3 regions of the Paenibacillus sp. CMAA1364 genome follow, and region 3 is predicted to be linked to each of the others. Evidence: riboswitches for the same ligand, from Rfam matches in the RefSeq annotation. Region 3 holds a riboswitch; each other region holds the start of a gene.
The links. Region 3 has a riboswitch for cyclic di-AMP ahead of ACH8E3_RS15510 (C40 family peptidase). Riboswitches for the same ligand answer to the same signal wherever they lie in the genome.

Region 1 (4,291 bases), on a different contig from region 3:
AAACCATGGAATCCTGGATTACTGATGGAGCCATATCCCAATGGGGTCATAAAGGAGATCGCCGTAGGTACTAAAATAATAAACGGATGTACCAGTATAACGAGTGCGATTAACTTCATTTCCTTCGCCTCAATTTTACGACCTAAGAACTCTGGCGTTCTCCCTACCATAAGTCCACAAATAAAGACCGCTAATATAGCGTACATAAGCATGTTCACAAGTCCAACACCCTTACCACCAAACACGACATTCAGCATCATGCCCGCCAGTGCTGCCAATCCACCCATAGGTGTTAATGTGTCATGCATATTGTTGACCGATCCCGTAGTTGCTGACGTGGTAACAGTAGAGAATAACGTCGATTGTGCAATACCGAAACGGACCTCTTTTCCTTCCATACTCCCTTGCGAAGAATCAATACCTAATGCATTAATCGCTGGATTACCCGTCTTTTCGGATATATAACTAACGCTTAATAGAATCATGAATAGAATCATCATAGATGAGAATATAACCCATCCTTGTTTCTTGTTCTTTGCAAACAGTCCGAACATATACGGTAACGATGCCGCTAAAACCCACATACTTAAGATTTCAATAACATTCGTTAATGGACTGGGGTTCTCAAATGGATGGGACGAGTTGACTCCAAAGAATCCACCACCGTTTGTTCCAAGATGTTTAATGGATTCCAGTGACGCGATTGGGCCCATCGCGATTTGTTGCGTTACCCCCTCAAGCGTTGTTATCGAAGCTGTTGGCTCAAATGTCTGTGGTACTCTTAAGCCCACTAATACGATCGTAACAAGAAGTGCTAATGGCAGATAGATACGAATAATGGCTTTGACGAAATCCTCGAAGAAGTTACCTACACCTTTCGCATGTTGAGTAATTCCTCGAATAAAGCAGACTGCAATCGCAGCTCCCGACGCTGCCGAAGTGAACATCATCATTGTAATGATGGCCATTTGTGTGAAATACGTCAGACCACTCTCACCACTGTAATGCTGAAGATTGGTGTTGGTCATAAAGCTAATGATCGTATTCAGAGCAAGCGATGCTTCCATATTCGTATTGCCCGACGGATTTCCTGGTAGCCATCCTTGCAGACGGAGAATGAAGTAACCAAGGAACACTAATACTGCATTAGTAGCCATTACACTCAGTGCGTATTGTTTCCAATTCATGCTGTTACGGTTTCTCAAACCGATGATCTTGTAAATACCACGTTCAATAGAACCAAATATGTTATCCGTGCGATTGGGTTCATTGGAGAATACATGAAACATATAAGTACCTACCGGCTTTACCAGCAGTATTAGCACAACAATCACAATTCCTATTTGCAGTAAGTCCATGCTTTATATCCTCCTTAAAGGGGTGAACTCTTCATATAATGAATCTTGTCTAGAATTTTTCTGGATTGATCAACGCATAAATGAGGTAGATGAAGATGACTATCATCAACGGAATCAGAATAATCATTGCTCCCCTCTCCCCCTATCTACCTGCTGTTCGCACCAATGTGTGAATAACAACAATAAACCGAAGCTACTGACTAAAGTAATGACCATGTAAACATCCATCATTATGGGTATGCCCCTTTCTTATACCGATTCTGTTCCTTCATTTTATTTCTCTGTTAGAAATCCAACATCCCCATTTTTCGTGTAAATGACATGATCTGCACCCAACCCTCTGTATATACCACGTGGGTTCCAATATCGAGTGACGATGCAAATCGCTTGAGAGGTCCACGGGCGGCAAATCTGAAGGTAACGACAACTCAAGTTAAGACTACTCTCAAAAATATAGATTCTTCCCACGTCAACCTGCGGGATGACCCATCTATTCGTTTTAAAGGTATCAATACGTATAACGTTCTCTACACCCATGTTCCGAAATTTCTGTTCTTCTACACGACTGTTTGTTAAAACTACGAATTTCCTTTTCATATCCATTAAGTGGATTATAAATTTAAGCCCATCCTCATTAGGAGCAACTACCATAATGCTCACATCGTCCATACCCAGAGCCTCCCATACATTTTAAAGGCAACAAAAAAGAAGCTCAGTGAAAAGGTGCTTTTCCCAGAGCTTCTTCGTAAGTTCATGATTAAATAAAACATGAACCAGCCAGAAGGCGGTTTGCTGCCTCTCCCTGTACGCTTACGAGGTTAGCTGTCGGATTCGGGCGAGGAAGTCGCCCTATTCTCAAGTCATTTAACACACACTCAAGAAATTCACCCCATAGAACTATCCGTTGTATCCACAGCAGATATTTCCGATTGGTTCCCCCGTTTCAGTAGTTACACTGAATTCAGCGTTCAAGACCATATCTCAATAACATTTACATATCACATTTCACTCTCAACCTTTTGCTTACGAAGTTAGCTGTCGGATTCGAGCGGTGAGAGTCGCTCTACCTCGTGAAGACTTCATGGTCCCCACAAGGATTCACCCCTGTAGCTACCTAAATTCGACTCTCACACCGAATAAAGATAACCACTTTTGGTTCCTCCGTTCTCCATCAAATGACGGAAATTCAGCCGCATTAACGATTGAATTTATTACCAATCTCTATTTCAATATGAATATTACACCCGTCGCGATCACCCGTAAAGGTGACTCAATGCCTTTCTAGAAGGGAATAAGTAGCGTGTAGATTGATAATAGCGATTACAAATTCAACTATCTCTATCCAAGTCATTCATACTCGCTATATCTCGGTTTCTTGTAAATATATTCATATTTTTGATGATTGCAACACAAAAAGGGTGCCACAGTAAAGTGGCCACCCTATATAATTGTATACCTATCTTCACGAGTGGGCTTGTAGTCAATCTAGACGAATTAAGGATTCTCCACCGTGACAGCCCCCACACTCGACGTCAGTGATAATAATGGCCCGCCCCCATTCCGCTCACTTTTTCCTTTGGGTGCTCCAACCACTTGACCAACATCGCTTTTCGCTTCGATTGTACATTTTAGTTGCTCAGCTAGGATTGCCTTAATACTTCCAACGTCCGTCTTTGCGCTCAGGGTGCTCTTGCTATCCATTTGCTGAATTCCCACAACAACACTGCCAACATTAGATGTGATTGTGGATTTCCCAACAATATGTGCTCCATCAATATCAATCGTGCCTACATCATTATGAATATCATAGGTTCCCGTTAGATTATGAAGCTTGATTTCACCTACGTTACTTCCGATATTAAAATGATCTACGGTTTCAGGTAATTCAACCTTGTAATTAATCGTAAATTTGATGAGGCCGTATTCCTCTTTCACCCATTTCCACATTTCCATTTTCTCCTTACCTTTGGGGTGTGCACTAACTTTTATTTGGTCCCCTTGTGTAATTACCGAGATCTCTGTCTGACTAATAATCTCATCATATTTGGATTCGTGTGAAGGCTTATTCGGAAATAAGAGCGTTGCGATCACTTTCATCTGGTCACCTGTAGTCGCTGTTACTTCAATGCTACCAACCTCATTTTTCAGAATCAATTCCGTTGCGGAACCTACCCCTTCTGTGCGTGAGATTTCTTTATGTATGCCGTCTTTCGTTAACTCCTTAGACCAATCAGAGACTTTATTCCCCATATCATCGTTGCATCCAACAAGTAATAGGACCGATAGTGCCACAACCGCTATGACTGATTTCTGTATTCTACGCATATCTACGAACCCCCAATTCAGTGTTATATTATTCCATCATTATACTTCATTAGATAATCAATAGAATCAATCTACAGACTAGTCAAATACTGGACTTTAGTCGGGGGACAGTACAATAACGAAATATAGAATGTTCTTCTTGTGACTTATTTCAATTTATCCAACACTGAATTCAACTTTTGTGCACTAGAAGAAGCCTTGTCTCGACGGTCATCCAACTTCACAGATGTAGAGACTCGTTGTGCTCCCGATAGAAATGGTGATTCATGTAATGCAGCAATAGCACGCCACACTAATTCAAGAGGTCCTTCAATAATGGTACTCATGGAAGTGAGTTGATACGTTATGCCTTCCTGATCTTTCAGAACCCGCTGCATGTCCGCAACATAAGCACTAAGACTCGTCGTTTGTGTTCCTATTGGAATAACCGTTACCTCTGCAATTGCCAAATGGACTTCCTCCTCTATCATTTCTTGATCTATTGTAACCATTTCATACCCTTTTCATAAAATATACCATAGAATTTTCATTTATGTTCGCTAATGTAAGTCGTAGAAGGGATGGCAAAGTTTTCACACCGCTTTCAAGAATGGATTTCATTAATTCAT
Region 2 (4,291 bases), on a different contig from region 3:
TGTATTGGCAGGTGTACTTCCATCCCGTAACGCGAAGTTCTGAGATTATTCTAAGGCTTATTTTTAAAAGAGCTAAGGAATTGTATATAGAAGGTTATCACTTTGAATTTATGCTTCAACCATTTATCTGTTTGTTCAAGGGGGAAGTTACAGTAGAGCAGTATTTGAAATTAGATGAAGCTCTCATTCAGACTGCATTTATGCAGTGGACGACAGAGAAGGACAAGGTACTAAGCGAGCTTTGCTGTCGATTTATGCATCGCAAATTATATAAATATATTGAATTAGAACCACATGATAGAGATATGGTTCCTGAAATCTATGATCAATTTCATCGCAATGGTCTTAACCCAGAATATGACCTTATTATTGATTCTCCTAGCGATCTTCCGTATGATGTATTTCACTCCGGTGATGAAGTTAGTCAAAAGCAAATCTTATTGTTGAACCGGCAAGAGAAGCTAATGGAGATTTCGGAGGTATCTGACATTGTACGATCTATCAGTGGCCTCCAACGTGGTAAGTTTCGCTTGTATTATCCTGAACAGAAGGTTAAGAACGTATTAACAGCATTTACGCCTTCTGTTGCTCGTCTATTCATGGATTATACCAAGTGAAGTAATAACGGTATTCTGATAGAACCTCTTGAACCTACTAGCGGTTTATCTAGCAGTAAAACTACGATGACAAAAGGGAGTTAATATCATGATGTTATTCGACACACATACGCATCTCGATGCACCGGAATTTGACGAAGACCGCGATGAGGTAATTGCACGCGCAGTAGAAGATGGCGTTGGTAAGATGGTCAATATCGGTTTTAATAGAGAAACCATTCCATCCACGATGCAATTGGCTGAGAAGTATGACTTTATCTATGCGGCAGTAGGGTTCCACCCCGTTGATGCCATAACGATGACGGATGAAGATCTGGCATGGGTCGCATCACTATGCCAACATGAGAAGGTCGTGGCTATTGGAGAGATTGGGCTCGACTATCATTGGGATACATCACCAAAAGATGTACAGCAGAAGGTTCTTCGTCAGCAAATTGCACTTGCCCGCGAAATGAAGATGCCCATCGTGATTCATAATCGGGATGCACATGAAGATATCGTTAGAATTCTAAAAGAGGAAAAGGCACATGAGGTTGGTGGAATTATGCACTCTTTCTCTGGTAGTTGGGAGACTGCAAAGATGTGTCTTCATATGGGATTCCATTTGTCATTTGGCGGACCTATAACATTCAAGAATGCGAAACAACCTAAAGAGGTATTAGCTCAGGTACCGATGGATCGATTATTAATCGAAACAGACTCCCCATACCTTACACCACACCCATTTCGTGGAAAGAGGAATGAATCCTCTCATGTGAAGTTAGTGGCAGAGGCTGCGGCTCAAATTAAAGGCATAGAAATCGATGAATTAGCTCAAATAACCACCAAAAATGCCCTGTATTTATTTGGTATAACGTGAATAGCAGAGCAAATGGTACGAAAGAGTGAGATTAAGCTACTTAATCATGAGTTATGATTAAGTAGTGATGGAATATTACAAAGTTTTAACCATTTATACAGTTATTTGTGGTTGAATGCTCCTTTACAATATGTATCAAAACGCGATATCATCTTTTCAGTGATGTAAGCTAGTCAATTTAGTTAGCTTATTATTTTCATGAATCAGTCTCGCTTAATCTCCTGATTGTTGGAGAACGGGGGAACCAATATGATATATCCATCATGTAAAGGATATAAATCGTATTTGATTTCTTTTATTGAGTCTTTGGGGTGAATTCAAGGGCATCCGCCATGAGCGAATGACCTGAGATAGGGCAACTCTCTTTTGCCCAAACCCGACAGCTAACCCCGTCAGCGCAATGAAGAGAGGCCAACTCGTGCAGATAGTTCCCTTATTCATACAATGGGAAGCCGCGAAGGAGTTCCTCTAACTCTTTCTTTAGGCTTCTTTTATTTTTGAATAAAGACAATTTTGTCATCATACTCTTATGTAGGGGGTGACAACGGGACGAGAAGACTGGTTCATGATGCAGGATGGATATTGCTCTAGTATCCTGTAAAAATTTATTTTAGTCGCGTCAATTACACATCAGCTTTATTTCAGACGGCGGGCTATGAAGGAGGATCGGATAGTGGGCATTTTCAAGAACCAGACCCATGATTCATCATCATCCAGCATGACTTATGCACCACGTTGGAAGTATGAAAGTTTGAGTAAGATCTCTGTTGCTGCTATTGTATTAATCGCAATAACCCTGACTGTTCTATTAATTGTTAGTATTCAAGGGCGTAAACAAGTGTACTTGGTGATGGATGGGCAAGTGAATGTCATTGAGACCCAACATGCTATGTTACAGGAAATGTTGAATGAACAAGCTATCATGTTAAGACCGGAAGATAATGTATCCATGGCACTAGATAATAAGATTAAAGATGGCGATAAGATTCATATTCAACGTGCACTTGCGGTCAATATTACTGCTGATGGTCAGTCAGTCAATACGTTTACAACACAAGGGACCGTTAACGATACCATTAAACAACTAGGTATTACACTAGATGAGCACGATAAAATATTTCCTGATTTAAACACAAAGATTACAGATAAGTTGGACATTAGAATTGTTCGGATTAATAAACAGATGGTTGAGCGTGTGGAGACTATTCCTTTCCAGGTGATTAAGACTTCCGATCCCTCGATCATGAAGGGAAATGTCAAGATCGTACAGAATGGACAATCTGGGGCAATCGTACAACATATCGAGAAAATATATGAAGATGGACAATTTGTAACGATGAGTCTAGTCAATAAAGAAGTACGAAATAAAGTTCAAGATAAAGTCGTTGCTGTTGGCACCAAGGTTGAAGCACCTAAGCCCAAGCCCGCACCAGTTATTTTGGCCAGTGCAAAAAGCAGCAGTAAGCCAGAGATTGCTAATGTGAATAATCGAACCAGTAAAGCTGGTGTTGATTTTACGTATAAAAAGGTGCTGAAGAATGTATCTATGACCGCATACTCTTCAGAGGAGCCTGGTATTGGAACTCGCACCGCCTCGGGTACACGAGTAACCGAAGGACGTACGATTGCTGTAGATAAGAACGTTATTCCTATGGGCTGGTGGGTATATATCGAAGGAATAGGATTCCGTCGTGCAGAAGATACCGGTGGAGCAATCAAAGGTAACAAGATTGATGTGTACTATGATTCTTTACAGAATGCACGTAATTTCGGACGTAAGAATGGTAGAACGGTATATGTTATCGGACCGGTTAAGCCTCAATTGAACTAATATAATTTACAACAGCTTGCTATTCCTATACTATTAAGGACATATGGACGTCATAATAAAGAAGGGGATTTATCCTCTTCTTTTTGCTGTTGTTATTCCGGCACTGAAGGGAAGTATCGTTATGATCAAGGAAGTTATTGTAGTTGAGGGTCGGGATGATACGACAGCCATTAAGAGGGCGGTAGAAGCCGATACAATTGAGACAGGTGGTTCAGCGCTTAATGCACGTACCATACAACGAATTGCATTAGCCCAAGAGCGTAGAGGGGTTATTATATTTACCGATCCTGACCATGCAGGCGAACGAATCCGCAAAATGATTACCAACAAGGTACCTGGGTGCAAACATGCCTTTATCCCTGAAGTGGATGCAACGCGTAAAGGAGATATCGGGGTAGAGAATGCATCTCCTGAAGCTATAAGGCATGCCTTAGAACGTGTTCACACCTCCTATGAAGGTGTACCAAGTATGATCGATATGGAGGATCTCATAGAAGCGGGACTCATGGTTCATTCTGATGCGGCAAATCGTAGAATGGAAATGGGTAATATACTGGGCATTGGTTACTGTAATGGTAAGCAATTTCTAAAGCGACTAGCGATCTTCCAAATTACGCGTGATGAATTCGTTAGTGCTCTCGCCCAAATTGAAGAGGAAGGATTAAATACCAAATGAATGAAATAGATAGCATTGCCACACCCAAAAGAACAAAAGATATTATTAAGCGCCATGGTTTCTCTTTTAAGAAGAGCTTAGGTCAGAACTTTCTTATTGATCAGAATATTCTGAATAAAATTGTTGAAGCAGCAGATTTAGATAAGTCCAAAGGGGCATTAGAGATAGGGCCTGGCATCGGTGCTCTTACCGAAAGGCTTGCACAGAATGCAGCTACTGTGACTGCTGTAGAAATTGATAGACGTCTCATTCCCATACTACAAGAAGTGATGGAGCCATACGATAACGTTGAAGTTGTACAAGCCGAT
Region 3 (4,291 bases):
AAAAAATCCAGTGAATATTATATTCCTCCATAAAGATGTGCTAATTATCATAGAGATTACTGGTTGGTCTATAAACCATGCAATAAAAAGGCTGCATGCCAGTGGGTGTAACTCGCTCATAGGTATCCGTAATTTCAAATCCTGACTGTAGATACACTTTAATGGCACGGTTGTTCCAAGTAAGTACCTCTAAGTCAATTTCATCATTAGGGCACCGTCGTATGGCTTCTTGAACGATAGAGTGTACAACGGATTTCCCTAAACCCAGACCACATAAATCAGGACGTAGACAAATACCCAATCGGATAACACCCTCTAATCTAAAAAATTGAGCAAATCCGTAGAGTTCGCCATGTTCATTCGTAATTGAAGCATATTGTGTTTCACGAATAGTGGGGTCACCGAACTCAATCCCTAACGCCTCCATCTGCTCCCAAGGCATCCAACCATAGATATCATAAGGGGAAGGGTGGATCCAACTGCATATGGCGCGGGCATGATCAATCTCCATAGTTGTAACCTTTAATTGGGGTAGAATCATCATTCGTTTCCTTTCTGTATAGAATATATGCTATTCATCTATCAAATCATGAAAAAACCTACAGGGAGATTGAAAAGAAATCCCCACTGTAGGTTTAATAAAGTGAATAATTGTTTAATTATTAAGAGAAACAGATGCATGAGTATCATCGCTCATAATTCTTTTAGCACCGACGTAACCTTTTGTGTAATAGGCTTGGCTAAGTGAGTTAATAATAACACCTTTAGATGAAGATGCGTGTGCAAACTTGTCATCACCTACGTAAATTCCTACATGTGATACCGTGCCTCTTCCGTTAAGGCTAAAGAAGACAAGATCACCTTCTCTTAGATCACTACGCGAGACAGATGTCCCTGTTGCAAATTGAGAACTCGACTGACGAGGCAAGTCAATGCCAAGCTTATCAAAAATATACATAGTAAATCCTGAACAATCGAAGCCACTAGTGCTTACGCCAGCACTTTTGTACGCTGTACCAATCGTAGGCTTAATCGTTGCATCTAGCTTTGAATCTGCAAAAGCGCTTCCAGTTCCAACGGAGAGTAATAAAGTCATTCCTAGCGCAACTGATAATAATTTCTTCTTCAAAAAAATAACTCCTTCCGGTGCCTGCGAGGTTAGCTTAAGGATTCGGTTGAAGGTTCCCTATGATCCCTCTGTTGCAAGATCAATTCACCCAAGACGGTTCCCCCACTTCCCAGTATGTCGGGAATTCGGCTTTGTAGTTAACATATATGTTACAAATATGATTACAAAATTGTTACTATGTAGTTACTGGACTTATTGTAGCAAAGGATTGTAAATTTGGCAATTGATTCTTTCATATTTAGGGTGAATAATCTCATTTTCTTACGAAAAAGACTTAAAAAAGAGATACAGTCTCCTTTTTAAGTCCTATGATGGCATTTCTTATATTTAATTGTAAGCCGTGGCTTGATATTTAGCCGTGCTCATGACGCGCTTAGCACCCACATACCGCTTAGCGTAATAACTTTGATTGAGGGGACTGATCATAACTCCACGTGAACTAGAGGAGTGTGCGAACTTTCCATTACCCACGAATACTCCAACATGAGATACTCCCTTTCCAGAAGTATTAAAGAATACTAGATCTCCAGGTCTCATCTCATTGCGTGATACGGCCGTACCAGTCTTGAACTGTGCTGAGGATTGACGAGGTAATGTGACACCTAATTTCAGGAATACATAGCGAGTAAATCCAGAGCAATCAAATCCGTTGGTCGTTGTTCCACCGGTCTTATAACTTACACCTATCGTACGATCAATTACGGAGTCCATCGTTGAATCTGCAAATGCGCTACCTGTTCCAATGGTTAAAGCAAGAGCCAAGCTCAATACCCCTGTTGTTAACTTCTTGTTCAATTACGTTGTCCCCTTCCAATGCCTGCGAGGTTAGCTTAAGGATTCGGTTGAAGGTTCCCTATGATCTCCTGATTGGAGATCAATTCACCCATGAAATTGGATCCCCCGCCCCCTGGTGCTAAGGGATTCGGCTGATGATGCACCAATAAGTGACAATGTTTAGATAACTGAAAGTAATAATGCGTTCTAAAGGTTACAAAGTTGTTACTAGTGATATCTTAACAGAGCATCTACAGTTTAGCAAATGTATTTGTGTCTAAACGCCAATAAGCCTTCCGCTCTTTCGGAAGAAAGAGCGGAAGGCTTCCCATAACAATAGGATGGTAGCAAATATAATTGGATTCATTTATTTCATGTGAATTTTGGAGTACCATACATCAAATTGCGAAGAGATATGCCAAAATTTAAATAGTGATGATATGAGTGGGTATGACTGTTGAAGTATCAAAGTAATCAGTCCCGACCATATAAGTGAAAGACCTGTGAATAAACAGAAGAACACTAAACTGACTGCACCCAAAGTGAGAGAGATCCCTATCACGGGAAGAACATTACGCAAACAAATCTTAGTAGAGGAGAAGATATCTGCAGAACCCGTGATTCCAAATTGCATGAACAGCATGATTTGATGAATGACATATCGGTAAATGGCCCATCCCAATACATAGGGTATAATTTGAAATAGAATAGTCGGTGTCATGAATCCGCTTAGGATAGTCGTGTATAACTTAGGAATTAACCAGTATGCAGGAATTAGAACCAGAATACTTTCGATCCAGTAGAATAACATGATGGGTTTAGCATACAATCTCATACCCTGAAAGAAGTGAAGACCGCTCTCACCTTTACGTTCTTGATGCAGTCCATAGAATATGCCCGAATGAATGAAAGGGGTGAGAACCATCCGGAATAGTAACATACCTAGCAGAATCCACATATAGTTATGAACGGTTTGACTGTGCGTGAGATTTAATTGCCCCTCAACATAGAATAGAATCTGACTCAACTCCGTGGGAGGTGGATCTGGGTAGCGCTGAAGTAAAGGAACTACGACTGAATTCACTAAACGGTACAAAAAGTAACTGAATAGTAGTTGATATAGAAATAGAATAATCACAACATAGAATTGACTCTTTAAGCTTATCCAGCCATTAACAATATTTGTCCTCACTATGGTTCACCTCACCAAGACAGACTTCCAAGCCATACCTCAAGAAGCTTGGTAATACTGATATTAAAGCGGGATACCTTGTCAGTATCAATGTCCGCCTTTAAATAGTTGTTCATATATTTATTCTCCAATACAAGTGTATAATCTGGATCAATCTGAGCCCAAGACAGGGGAGACTTATAGTTTAGCTTGTATTGGATGGTGTCATCTTTTCCATTCCATGTCTTGTGTACGGTGTGACCATCGGCAAACGTGAACTGTATCGGAATATTGGCATATTGACCACCAATCCTACGCAAGCTAACGTTAGATTCATATTGCTTCTGCGAGGTATGGCTTAACTCCTGAACTGTAACGCTATCAATAGCAAAGTCTGTCATTTGTTTACCATAGACATATTGATCGAAGAAAGATTGCCATGATTTATGCGTAACTTGCTCTACAACCTTTTGGAAATCATGGGTTGAAGGATGGGAGAAGCGATACTTCTTGGCGTAGGTCATCATAATGCTATTCATCTTGTGCTGACCAACTTGGCGCTCAATACTCTTTAACACAAGTTTTCCGCGATAATAGACATTCTGAGCATAGTTATTCTGCGATCCATATTTCCAAGCTTCTTGTGTCATGGATGCAGGTGAAGAGATCATGGTAGCTTGGATGGGGAGATTAGGAACGATTCCGAATTCCTGTTCCATAAGTCGATCTTCTGCGTATGAGGTGAATCCTTCGTCCAACCAAGCTTCTTCGAATTCATTACTTGCAATCATGCCATAGAAATATTGATGTCCGATTTCATGAATAACTGTTCGCTCTAGCTCATAACCGGGTGAATCATCTTTCGCACCGAAGGCTGTAATGAGGGTCGGATACTCCATACCGCCTGCACCATTTCCCAATGTGGGTGGAACAACGATGGATAAGGTGGAATACGGATAAGGACCATACCACTTGCTGAAGTGCTTCAAGGCGGACTCTGCAGCATAGAAATAGCGATCCTTCATATCTTTATGGGCAGGGTCCAGATATAGCTTGATTCGAACACCAGGTACTTCAGGAGAAGAGAAGGGCTTCTCGGCTACAATGAAGTCAGGAGAGGCGGACCAAGCGAAGTCGTGTACATCATCCGCGTAGAACTGGTACACCTTCTCACCTTTTGCAATCTGAGCAGTTTTGATCGGAAAGCCCGTAGAAGC

Region 1: another riboswitch for cyclic di-AMP. It lies ahead of ACH8E3_RS11505 (hypothetical protein); the one in region 3 lies ahead of ACH8E3_RS15510 (C40 family peptidase).
Region 2: another riboswitch for cyclic di-AMP. It lies ahead of ACH8E3_RS11975 (3D domain-containing protein); the one in region 3 lies ahead of ACH8E3_RS15510 (C40 family peptidase).

The regions. Positions count from the first base shown of each region.
Region 1 is NZ_JBITNB010000018.1:48,533-52,823, reverse strand. It holds gene kdpA (potassium-transporting ATPase subunit KdpA) at 1-1,358, opposite strand, end outside; gene kdpF (K(+)-transporting ATPase subunit F) at 1,408-1,485, opposite strand; gene ACH8E3_RS11505 (hypothetical protein) at 1,632-2,027, opposite strand; cyclic di-AMP (ydaO/yuaA leader) riboswitch at 2,152-2,335, opposite strand; cyclic di-AMP (ydaO/yuaA leader) riboswitch at 2,364-2,560, opposite strand; gene ACH8E3_RS11500 (hypothetical protein) at 2,853-3,683, opposite strand; gene ACH8E3_RS11495 (MTH1187 family thiamine-binding protein) at 3,830-4,132, opposite strand.
Region 2 is NZ_JBITNB010000020.1:11,495-15,785, forward strand. It holds gene ACH8E3_RS11965 (HD domain-containing protein) at 1-617, shown strand, start outside; gene ACH8E3_RS11970 (TatD family hydrolase) at 706-1,476, shown strand; cyclic di-AMP (ydaO/yuaA leader) riboswitch at 1,677-1,889, shown strand; gene ACH8E3_RS11975 (3D domain-containing protein) at 2,150-3,307, shown strand; gene rnmV (ribonuclease M5) at 3,429-3,983, shown strand; gene rsmA (16S rRNA (adenine(1518)-N(6)/adenine(1519)-N(6))-dimethyltransferase RsmA) at 3,980-4,291, shown strand, end outside.
Region 3 is NZ_JBITNB010000035.1:13,919-18,209, forward strand. It holds gene ACH8E3_RS15500 (GNAT family N-acetyltransferase) at 41-544, opposite strand; gene ACH8E3_RS15505 (C40 family peptidase) at 656-1,129, opposite strand; cyclic di-AMP (ydaO/yuaA leader) riboswitch at 1,133-1,270, opposite strand; gene ACH8E3_RS15510 (C40 family peptidase) at 1,457-1,924, opposite strand; cyclic di-AMP (ydaO/yuaA leader) riboswitch at 1,929-2,067, opposite strand; gene ACH8E3_RS15515 (hypothetical protein) at 2,271-3,095, opposite strand; gene ACH8E3_RS15520 (M1 family metallopeptidase) at 3,107-4,291, opposite strand, start outside.